Piscinibacter sp. HJYY11: one gene and its partner. The protein of the gene in region 2 interacts with the protein of the main gene of each other region in a pairwise test. Links are inferred from orthologs where the notes say so. Each region holds a gene or a part of one and is shown on either strand. Other genes may lie near its edges.

Evidence for each region. Proteins that work in one complex are often made in the same cells at the same time.
Region 1: the proteins of rlmN (region 2) and ftsZ interact in binary tests that used the Escherichia coli proteins (3 or more experiments, as listed by UniProt). The link is inferred for Piscinibacter sp. HJYY11 from one-to-one orthologs.

Annotation. Positions count from the first base shown.
Region 1 is NZ_JAERQZ010000001.1:2,098,851-2,104,483, forward strand. The notes cover bases 869-3,661. They hold ftsZ (cell division protein FtsZ), read right to left. Parts: upstream 2,969-3,661; coding sequence 1,769-2,968; downstream 869-1,768. Other genes in these bases: lpxC (UDP-3-O-acyl-N-acetylglucosamine deacetylase), read right to left, coding at 869-1,599; ftsA (cell division protein FtsA), read right to left, coding at 3,167-3,661. Outside these bases: JI745_RS09590 (pyridoxamine 5'-phosphate oxidase family protein), read left to right, coding at 1-312; JI745_RS09595 (hypothetical protein), read right to left, coding at 319-558; more of lpxC, read right to left, coding at 664-868; more of ftsA, read right to left, coding at 3,662-4,396; JI745_RS09615 (cell division protein FtsQ/DivIB), read right to left, coding at 4,405-5,223; JI745_RS09620 (D-alanine--D-alanine ligase), read right to left, coding at 5,226-5,633. UniProt on the Escherichia coli protein: Essential cell division protein that forms a contractile ring structure (Z ring) at the future cell division site. The regulation of the ring assembly controls the timing and the location of cell division.
Region 2 is NZ_JAERQZ010000001.1:806,242-811,958, forward strand. Bases 764-3,550 are described here. They hold rlmN (23S rRNA (adenine(2503)-C(2))-methyltransferase RlmN), read right to left. Parts: upstream 2,835-3,550; coding sequence 1,692-2,834; downstream 764-1,691. Other genes in these bases: JI745_RS03635 (helix-turn-helix domain-containing protein), read right to left, coding at 764-887; pilW (type IV pilus biogenesis/stability protein PilW), read right to left, coding at 880-1,695; ndk (nucleoside-diphosphate kinase), read right to left, coding at 2,892-3,317; JI745_RS03655 (pseudouridine synthase), read right to left, coding at 3,400-3,550. In the rest of the region: more of JI745_RS03635, read right to left, coding at 1-763; more of JI745_RS03655, read right to left, coding at 3,551-5,283; SMC-Scp complex subunit ScpB, read right to left, coding at 5,280-5,717.

The DNA.
Region 1 (5,633 bases), 1.3 Mb from region 2 along the record:
ATGTGGTCGCGGGCCCTCGGCTGGCAGCTGCGGTGCCGGGTCAAGTTGAGCCTGGAGACATCGGGCCTGGCCGTCACCTCGCGCTGGGCGCAGATCAAGCTCTCGCCGGCCGCGCAGGACTACCTGTCTCCCTGGCCTCCCGGCACGGCGCTCGACGAACCGAGGGCGATGCCACGGCCCGACCCGGAGGCCCTGGGTCACTTCGCGGTGGTCGATGCGCAGGTGCAGTCGATCGACTGGCTGGAGCTGCATCCCGACGGTCAGCGCCGGGCGGTCTTTGAGACAGGCAGCAGCCGCTGGGTGCAGCCCTGACGGCGGCTACTCCTCCGAGACGACCTCGGCCACCGGCTTCTGTGTTCCGCTCATCACACCGAAGATGTGGGCGTATACATACACATTGATGTAGAGCAGCACGAAGACCAGCCCGATCCGGAAGACCTTGATGCCCAGCCGCTTCCAGTCGCTGTTGTCGACAGCGATGTGAATGCCCCAGCAGACCGCACTGAACGCGAACAACAAGCCGGCGATGCCGGCGATGATCCAGCCAAAGATAACCATGCGATTGGGGGGTTGACGACCCCGAACCATACCATCGGCCAGCCGCGGCATAGCCCGAGGGCACCCCCTAACTTCCCGGCGCTACCAGATGTCTGGTAGGTGCGGCTACCAGGCGGGGGCCAGTTCGGCCAGGCCGGCAGGGGCCTGGCGCTCGTCTTCGAAGGTGACGATCTCGTAGGCCGAGGCATCGGCCAGCACCGCGCGCAGGAGCTTGTTGTTGAGCGCGTGGCCCGACTTGTAGCCGGTGTAGGCGGCGATCAGCGGGTGGCCGAGCACGTGCATGTCGCCGATCGCGTCGAGGATCTTGTGCTTCACGAACTCGTCGTCATAGCGCAGGCCCTCGCTGTTGAGCACGCGGTAGTCGTCGACCACGATCACGTTGTCCATGCTGCCGCCGAGACCCAGGCCGCGCGAGCGCATCATTTCCACGTCCTTCGTGAAGCCGAAGGTCCGGGCACGGGCGATGTCGCGCTTGTACTGGCCCGAGCCCATGTCGAAGGTGAACTGCTGGCCGGTCTGGTCGACCGCCGGGTGCTTGAACTCGATCTCGAAGGTGAGCTTGTAGCCGTCGTACGGGTCGAGGCGCGCCCACTTGAGCGTGTTGCCCTCGCCTTCACGCACTTCCACCGGCTTCTTGATGCGCAAAAAACGCTTGGGCGCCTTCTGCACCTCGATGCCGGCGCTTTGCAGCAGGAACACGAACGAGGCCGCCGAGCCATCGAGGATCGGCACCTCTTCGTTGGTGATGTCGACCACCAGGTTGTCGAGCCCGAGGCCGGCGCAGGCCGACAGCAGGTGCTCGATGGTGTTGACCTTGGGCGCGCCAGGGTCGCCACCGGGCGAGATGGTGGTGGCCATGCGCGTGTCGCACACGGCATGGACCTTCACCGGGATGTCGACCGGCGACGGCAGGTCGACCCGGCGAAACATGATGCCGCTGTCGGCCGCGGCCGGCCGCAGGGTCAGCTCGACCCGCTGGCCGCCGTGAACACCCACGCCGACGGCGCGGGTGATGGACTTGAGAGTGCGTTGGGCGAGCATGGCCATGATTTTAGGAGCCGGGCCTTACCCCTGGGCTGGAGGATGCCTACCGCAGCGATAGCAGAAGCGAAGCGACTGCAAATTCCAGCCACCCCCGGAGGAACCGGCTTTGCCGGGCCTCTCGGGGGGCGCCCCTCGGGGGCAGGAGCGAAGCGACTGGGGGGCTCTATCAGTCCGCCTGCTTCCGGAGGAACGCGGGGATCTCGATCTCGTCCATGCCATTGCTCGCCAACGCATCCACCTTCGCCGCCGCCGTGCGGCCGTTGCGCCACACGCTCGGCACCGACAGGCTGCTGTAGTCGTGCGCCGTCTGCGTGGTGTGCACCGGCTGGGTCAGCACCGGGATGTTGTCGGTGCCGGTGCGCTGCGCCACGGTGCTGTGCACGACCGTCATCGGTGCCTGCTGCTGGCGCTTGGCCGGCGACAGGCCGGTGGCGATCACCGTCACGCGAAGCTGGTCGCCCAGGCTTTCGTCGTAGGCGGTGCCGTAGATCACGTGCGCATCGTCCGCGGCGTAACGGCGGATGGTGTTCATCGCATTGCGGCTTTCCGACAGCTTGAAGGTGCTGCGGCCGGCGGCGATCAGCACCAGCACGCCACGCGCGCCCGAGAGGTCGATGCCTTCGAGCAGCGGGCAGGCCACGGCCGATTCGGCCGCCTTGGTGGCGCGGTCGGGGCCGCTCGCGATGGCGGTGCCCATCATCGCCTTGCCGGGTTCGCTCATCACCGTCTTCACGTCTTCGAAGTCGACGTTCACGAGGCCCGGCACGTGGATGATGTCGCTGATGCCACCCACGGCGTTCTTCAACACGTCGTTGGCGTGCGCGAAGGCCTGGTCCTGCGTCACGTCGTCACCCAGCACGTCGAGCAGCTTGTCGTTGAGGATCACGATCAGCGAGTCGACGTTGGCTTCGAGCTCGGCCACGCCGTTGTCGGCGGCCTTCATGCGGCGGTTGCCTTCGAAGTCGAAAGGCTTGGTGACCACACCCACCGTCAGGATGCCCATCTCCTTGGCCACGCGTGCGATCACGGGCGCCGCACCGGTGCCGGTGCCGCCGCCCATGCCGGCGGTGATGAAGAGCATGTTGCTGCCCTTGATGGCGTCACGGATGCGGTCCACCGCTTCTTCAGCGGCGGCGCGGCCGGCTTCCGGCTTGGCGCCGGCGCCCAGGCCCGTGCTGCCGAGCTGGATGAGGTGGTGCGCGCTCGAGCGGTTGAGCGCCTGTGCATCGGTGTTGGCGCAGACGAACTCCACGCCTTGCACACCTTGCGCAATCATGTGGTCGACCGCGTTGCCGCCGCCGCCGCCCACGCCGATCACCTTGATCTGGGTGCCCAGGTCGAACTCTTCGATCATTTCGATTGCCATGTCTGACTCCAATTCTTTGCAGTTGCCGTGTGTGTTGAAAAACTCGTCTTCTCTTCTTGCTGTGCCGCGGGTGGGCCCGCAGTCTGGGGTGGCCAGGCGCCAGGTGGGTCGTGGCCCAGGTGATGCGCCCGCTGGAGACGATCGATGAGATGTGGATGGCGTGTCATGTGAACTCCCTGTATTTCAAAAAGTCGGTCTTCAGAAATTGCCGAGGAACCAGTCTTTGGCCCGGCCGAAAAGTGTCTTGACAGAACCGGCCTGCTGCGCGGCCTTGATGCCACGCGCACGGCCGAGGCGTGCTTCTTCCAGGAGGCCCATCACCGTCGCCGAGCGCGGATTGGCCACCATGTCGTAGAGCGAGCCGTGGTAGGTCGGGATGCCCTTGCGCACTGGCTTCAGGAAGATGTCTTCGCCCAGCTCCACCATGCCCGGCATCACCGCCGCGCCGCCGGTCAGCACGATGCCGCTACTGAGCAGCTCTTCGTAGCCGCTGTCGCGGATCACCTGGTGCACGAGCGAGAAGATCTCCTCTACCCGCGGCTCGATCACGCCGGCCAGCGCCTGCCGCGACAACATGCGCGGTGCACGGTCGCCGAGGCCCGGCACTTCGAGCTGCTCGCTGGGGTCGGCGAGCAGCTGCTTGGCCACGCCGTACTCGACCTTGATCTCTTCGGCGTCCTTCGTCGGCGTGCGCAGCGCCATCGCGATGTCGCTCGTGATCAGGTCGCCGGCGATCGGGATCACCGCGGTGTGACGGATCGCCCCGTCGGTGAAGATCGCCACGTCGGTGGTGCCGGCGCCGATGTCGACGATGGCGACACCCAGATCCTTCTCGTCCTCGGTCAGCACCGCATGGCTGCTCGCGCTCGGGTTGAGCACCAGCTGGTCCACTTCGAGCCCGCAGCGGCGCACGCACTTCACGATGTTCTCGGCGGCACTCTGCGCGCCGGTCACGATGTGCACCTTCACCTCCAGGCGCCCACCGCTCATGCCGATCGGCTCCTTCACCTCATGGCCGTCGATCACGAACTCCTGCGGCTCCACCAGGAGCAGGCGCTGGTCGTTCGGGATGTTGATCGCCTTGGCCGTCTCGACCACACGCGTCACGTCGACCGGCGTCACTTCCTTGTCGCGCACGATCACCATGCCGGTGCTGTTCTGGCCGCGGATGTGGCTGCCGGTGATGCCGGTGTAGACGCGCGTGATCTTGCAGTCGGCCATCATCTCGGCCTCTTTCAGGGCCTGCTGGATGCTCTGCACCGTGGCGTCGATGTTGACCACCACGCCGCGCTTGAGCCCGTGCGCCGCCGCGATGCCGAGGCCGGCGACTCTCAACTCGCCATCGGGCAAGACCTCGGCCACCACCGCCATCACCTTGGCGGTGCCGATGTCCAGGCCGACGACCAGGTCCTTGTATTCCTTGGCCATGTGTTCCCTCAATTTCTCCTGCCGGGCGGAGTGGCCACCGTCGTGGTGGTGATCCCCTTGAGCCGCACGGCATAACCTTCGTTGTGTCGCAGGTCGGCGTAGACCAGCGGCCGCTGGTAGCGCTCGATCACCTGCGTGACGGTGGCGACGAAGCGTTCGCTGCGTGCCACCAGTTCGTCTTGTGTCCCCCGGCCGAGCTCGATCTCGGCGCCGCTGTCGAATTCGGCGTGCCACGAGCCGCGCCCGCTCATCGAGAGCTGGTCAATGTGCATCTCCAGCCTCTCGAACACCGGCACCAGCCGGTGGTACATCGCCAGCACCTCGGCCGAGCTGCCGTCCGGGCCCTTCAACGTCGGCAGCGATTCGTCTTCCACGTCGCCCAGGTTGGCCTGGAAGACCTCGCCCTGCGCGTTGACGAGCTGGTCGTCGCCGTCCTTCATGGCCCACAGCGCCACCGCGTGGTGCTCCTCGAGCAGCACGCGCAGCCGGTTCGGCCACACGCGCTGCACGATGGCTTGCCTCACCCACGGCACGGCCTCGAAGGCCTGCTTGCCGCGCGCGAGATCCAGCGTGAAGTAGTTGCCCGCCAGTTGCGGCAGCGCGTTGGCGCGGATGGTCGACACGCTGTTGCGCGTGACCTCGCCCTCCACCTTCACCGACTTGATGTTGAACACCGGCTGGCGGATCAGCCACATCAACGCGAGCACCGCCATCAACACGCCACCCACGACGAAGAGCATCGAGGCGGTGATGTTGAGCAGGCGCACCTCTCCCGGCAGCTCGACGGCGGCCGGGTCGAAGCGAGGCGTGGCGGCGTGGGCGCGCATGTTCAGGTCTTCGTGCTGTCCAGCGAGGCGTTGGCGATGAGGTGCAGGCAGAGCTGCTCATAGGGCATGCCATTCGCCGCGGCCGACTTCGGCACCAGCGAATGCGAGGTCATGCCCGGCGAGGTGTTCATCTCCAGCAGGAAAGGCTTGCGGTCGCTCTTGCGGATCATCAGGTCGGCGCGGCCCCAGCCCCGGCAGTTCAGCGTGCGGTAGGCCTGGACGACGATGCGCTGGATCTCGCGCTCTTCCGCCTCCGGCAGTCCGCTCGGCACGTGGTACTTGACGACGTCGGTGAAGTACTTGTTCTGGTAGTCATAGTCGCCTTCCGGTGCTGCGATGCGCACCACCGGCAAGGCCACGGCGTTCGCGCCCTGGCCGAGCACCGGGCAGGTCACCTCGTCGCCGTCGAT
Region 2 (5,717 bases):
TTGGCCACGTTGTCACGCGAGGGAGTGAGGTCGACTGGTCGACCGCGGAACGACACCTGCGTGGCCGCTGCGTTGCCGATTCTCACCCGCAAGGGAGTAGGCCCGTCGAGGCCCACGGTTTCTCCTGCTTCGAGCAGGCGGGACATCAACGGGTTGCCACGGCCGTCGATCACTTCCACCCAGGAGCGCGCCTGGGCGCGCAGCAGGAGCGCACCGTTGAGGGGTGCTGACGCGGCCAGCGACGACGCTGAGGCCACGGGCGCAGAGGCGGCGGCAGGAGCGCTCGCACTTGGCGCCGAGGCGGCTGCCGACACGGCCTCGGACGCCGGCATGACAACCGCCGGCGGCGGCAAGGTGATGACAGCCGTGGCCGGCGGTGGGGGCGTGGCAGAGGCTGCGTCGCCCTCGCGTACCGTGCTGCTGGCCTGTTCGGTCAACTCGGCCACCCAACCGACGGGCAGCAGATAGAGCACCACGCTGGCCACGAACAGCCCCACCGCCGCGATCACGATCGGGCTCTTGAGGAAACTCAGGTCACTGGGCACGCGCCGGCCGGGTTTGTCGCGAAACGGCTCGTTCAGGCCGCGGCTCAACTGCGACAAGCCCTGATCGACCGGCTGCGGCAACAGGGCCAGCACCGGTGCCGCATCGATCTTGAGCGTGCGGCAGACGGTCTGCGCCAGTGCACGGGTGAAGGTCGCGCCGGGGAGCTCGTCGTAGCGGTCGGCCTCGAGCAGCTCGAGCTTGCGCGGCGCCACCTTGATGGAGGTCGCCAGCGCAGCAATGTGCAGGCCCTTGGCCACGCGGGCCTGCCTCAGCAGGCTGCCGGCGGTGTCTGGTGTCGGTGCGGGGTCGGCGATCGGGGCGTCGCCTGGGGTGTCACTCATTGAAGAGGCCTCGATCGAAGGCCGAAGTTTCACGCGACTGCGGGAAACGGCTGCGCAGCTCACGGCCGAGCTCATTGACTCCCTGGCGATTGCCGAGCTTGTGTTCGATGCGCGCGGCGAGCCACAACGTCTGTGCGCTGGACTGGGTCGGCGTCGAGGTCACACGGCGGATGTAGAACCGCGCGCGCTCGGCCTCGCCGCGGCGCAGCAGCACTTCGGCGAGGTTGACCGCTGCGGCAGGATTGGCCGGGTCACGCTCGTAGGCCTTGCTCAAGGCCACTTCCGCCTCGGCCCACTCGCCGGCACGCGCGTGGCAGATGCCACTGGTCATCAGCGTGCGAGCGGACGCCGGGTATTGCGGCGTTCCAAGCGCTTGCTGGAACAGGGCCTGCGCCTCGCGGTAGCGCTTCTGCTGGCACTGGTACCAGCCATAGTTGTGCAAGCTGTCGGCGTCGTTCGGATTCAACTGAAGCGCGCGCTTGAAACTTTCCTGCGCCAGCGTGTCGTCGCCGAGCGCGGCATAGATCAGGCCCCGCATGTTGAAAGCCTCGCCGAGTTTTGGGTTCAGCGAGACAGCCTGCTTCACCTCGTCGAGCGCGGTGGTGTACTGGCCACGACCGAAATAGGCGCTGGCCAGCTCGAGGCGCACGCGGGCACGCTTGCTGGATTCGCTTTCGTCGGACTCGGTGACGCGATCGCGCGTCTCGCCTGGCGCAGGCGATGGCGGCGGCAGCGCGCACCCGGCAATCCATGAACTGAATGCCCAGCAAGCGGCAGTGACCCACCAGCGATTGCGGCCCACATTCATGCATGTTTCTCCGGAGTGTTGGACGAAGGGTTCTTGCGATGGATCTGGATCGGCGAACGCGTCATGCGCTCGGCGACGTTGGTGCGGTCCTGCACCTCCCCCGCCAGCTGGCCGCAGGCGGCGGCGATGTCGTCGCCGCGCGTCTTGCGCACGGTGGTCACGACGCCGGCGTCTTGCAGGATGCGCGCAAAGGCAGTCACACGATCACGCGGCGAGCGTGTGAGGCCCGACTCGGGGAAGGGGTTGAACGGAATGAGGTTGAACTTGCACGACACCGTGCGGCTGATCTGCACCAGCGCCTCGGCATGGGCAGGGGTATCGTTCACGCCGTCGAGCATGCAGTACTCGAAGGTGATGAAGTCGCGCGGCGCACGCTCGAGGTAGCGGCTGCTAGCCTCCAGCAGTTCGGCGATCGGATACTTCTTGTTGAGCGGCACGAGGTTGTCACGCAGCGCGTCTTCGGGGGCATGCAGCGACACGGCGAGCGCCACCGGGCAGTCTTCGCGCAGGCGATCGATCATCGGCACGACGCCGGAGGTGGACACCGTGACGCGGCGGCGCGACAGGCCATACCCATGGTCGTCGAGCATCACGCGCAGCGCCGGCACGAGGGCCGAGTAGTTCTGCAGCGGCTCGCCCATGCCCATCATCACCACGTTGGTGATGGCGCGTTCGCCTGGCGCCAGGTTCAAGCGCTTGCGCAGGTGATGCTCGGCAAACCACAGCTGCGCCACGATTTCGCCTGTGGTGAGGTTGCGGCTGAACCCCTGGTGGCCGGTCGAGCAGAAACGGCAGCCGACCGCACAGCCCGCCTGCGACGACACGCACAGCGTGCCGCGGTCATCTTCGGGAATGAAGACGCTCTCTACGGCGTTGCCACCGCCCACGTCGAAGAGCCACTTGATGGTGCCGTCGGCCGAGGCCTGCTCGCTGATGACGGTGAGCGGCGCCACGACGGCCACGCCGGCCAGCTTGTCGCGCAGCGATCTGGCCAGGTCGGACATGGCCGAAAAGTCGGCCTCGCCCTTTTGATGGATCCAACGAAAAAGCTGGGTGGCGCGAAAGCGCTTCTCACCCAGCTTTTCGCAATACGCGGCCAGTCCGTCGAGGTCGTAGTCGAGCAGGTTGGCCGGTGTCATGAGATGGTTTCCTTGCGCTCAGCAGGCAACGCCTACGTCGAGGCGCAAGGCCAGCACTTAGCGGCTGTAGACGTTCATGCCAGGGAAGAAGAACGCCACTTCGACAGCGGCCGTTTCCGGCGCGTCGGAGCCGTGCACGGCATTGGCGTCGATGCTGTCGGCGAAGTCGGCGCGGATGGTGCCCTTCTCGGCCTTCTTCGGGTCGGTGGCGCCCATCAGGTCGCGGTTCTTGGCGATGGCGCCTTCACCTTCGAGCACCTGGATCATGACCGGGCCGGACACCATGAAGTCCACCAGGTCCTTGAAGAACGGGCGGGCCTTGTGCACCGCATAGAACTGCTCGGCTTCATTGCGCGAGAGGTGCGCCATGCGAGCCGCGATGATCTTGAGGCCGGCGCCTTCGAAGCGCGCGTAGATCTGGCCGATCACATTCTTCGCGACCGCGTCGGGTTTGATGATGGAAAGGGTACGTTCGATCGCCATATTTCTTCTCCTGAATCAAGCACTTGGCAAAGTTTTGGATTCTAACGCTCGAAGGTGGGTTCCTTCGTAATTCCAGCAGGGCTCAGCGGCCGCGGCGGTTGCCGCCAAAGCCACCGCCTCCGCCGCCGCCGTACCCGCCACCACCCCCGCCGCCCTTGCCGCGGCCGCCGCGGTTCTTGCGGTGGAAGGCATCGGCGCCGATGTAGCCGACGGAGGTCTGCAGCGGATCCGGCTCGCGCGGGCCGCCGCCCTTCTTGTTGTTGCCGCCGCCCTGCGGGCGCTGCGGCGCACTGCCACCGGCGCCGAAACCCCCCCCGCCGCGGCCGAAGCCGCCGCCGCCCACCGGGCCACGCGGTTTCTGCACGAAGCGCTTGTCGAAGGTCTGCTCGAGCGGGTTGGGGATCTTGCTGGGGTCGAAGTCCAGGTCGTCATCACGGTCCTGGTCGTCGTAGCTGTTCTCGCGCGCCTGTGCTGGCACGGGTTGCTGCTGGCCACCACGCGGACCACGCTCCTGGCGATTGCCACGGTCGTTGCGGTCATTGCGGTTGCCGCGCTTCTGGTTGTTCTGCTGGTTGCCCGGGCCACCACGCTCGCCCTGCTGCTGGCCGGGGTTGTTGCCGCTGGCCAGCCGGCGGATCGCGCGCACGTCGTTCTCTTCGAGGTCGACCCACACCCCGCGCTTGAGGCCGCGCGGCAGCACCACCGTGCCGTAGCGGATGCGGATGAGGCGGCTCACGGTGAGGCCCACTTCGTCGAAGAGCTTGCGCACCTCGCGGTTGCGGCCTTCGGTGATGACGACGCGGTACCAGTGATTGGCACCTTCACCGCCGCCGTCCTGGATGGACTTGAAGCTGGCCATCTGGCCTTCGATGTTGACGCCGTTGAGCAGCTCTTCGCGGTCGTCTTCGGTCAGCGTGCCCAGCACGCGCACCGCGTACTCACGCTCCACGCCAAAGCGCGGGTGCATCAGCTGGTTGGCGAGTTCGCCTGAGGTGGTGAAGAGCAGCAGGCCTTCGGTGTTCAGGTCGAGGCGGCCCACCGACTGCCACTTGCCCTGCTGCAATCGCGGCAGTCGGCGGAACACCGTCGGGCGGCCCTCCGGATCATCGTGCGTGACGACCTCGCCCACGGGCTTGTGATACGCAATGATGCGCGCCGGCGGCGGCACGATGCGGATGCGCACCGGCTTGCCCTTGATCTTCACCTGGTCGCCGAACGACACGCGCTGGCCCACATGAGCCGGCTGGTCGTTGACGGTCACGTGACCGTCTTCGATCAGCTGCTCCATGTCGCGGCGCGAACCGATGCCCGACTGGGCGAGCACCTTGTGAAGCTTGGGTGCGTCGGGCTCGGCGGCCAGCACGCGCTTGTGTTCGGTGGCGGCGTCATCGCCTGCCTCCGTGGCTTCAGGCGCCTCTTCGGCGACGGGCGTTTCGACGTCGAAATCCCCCGACAACACTTGGGCGAACACCTCACCGGCCTGGTTGGCAACGGACTGCGCGGCAACAGCCGGGTCAGGCGCGCTTTCTCGCTCGCGCTGGCGATCCTTGCGGTTGCGGCGGCGGTTGCGTGACGAACGTGGCCGATCCTCGTCACCCGCACCAGCAGACTCCGAACCGCCTTCGCCGGCATCCCCCTCAGGCGCAGCCGCAACGTCAGCCGCTTCAACGCGCGGCGCCACGGGTTCTTCGCTCACCTCGTGTGGCGCGGGTTGTTCCTGCACCGCTGCAGGGGTCGCGGCGTCCGCTTCCTCGCCGGACTTGGCCGCTGCGGTGCGGCGCTTGCGCGCCGGCTTGGGCGCAGCCTCGACAGGCGCTTCGGCTGCCGGCGCATCGGCGTCCTCGACGGGTGCCGCCGCCTCGGCCTTGACCGTGCGGCGACGCCGCACAGGCTTGGCCTCGGCAGGCGCCGCATCGCCGGATGCGGAGCTCACGTCAACCGGGGTGTCGTCGTCAGGCTGGTTCATGCTTGGGGATCCGTCGGGGCGGTCTCTGCCGCGGGTTCTGAAGGTGGTTCGGAGGGTTCGGGCGGCAACACCGCCTCGTGGTCGTCATCGGATGGGTGAGCGGCAGGAAGCTCCGCAGCGCCTTGTGAAGGTTCGGCGACCTCGGCCACCGCATCAGCCGCAACAGCGATCGAGGCTTCTTCATCCTGGGCCTCCGCATGGACGTCGGCCTCGACATCGGCCTCTGCGGGAGCTTCCGTCTCGCCCTCCAGGCTCAGCACCGCCTGGCCCGAGTCTTCCAGCAACGACCCCTGGTCGGGCAGTGCCTCGGCCAAGGCCACGGCCGTTGCCGGAGCGCCTCCTTCCAGCACGGGCAGCTGCTCGAGGCTCGCGAGACCGAGGTCATCGAGGAACTGCTTGGTCGTGGCATACAAGGCCGGGCGACCTGGCGCTTC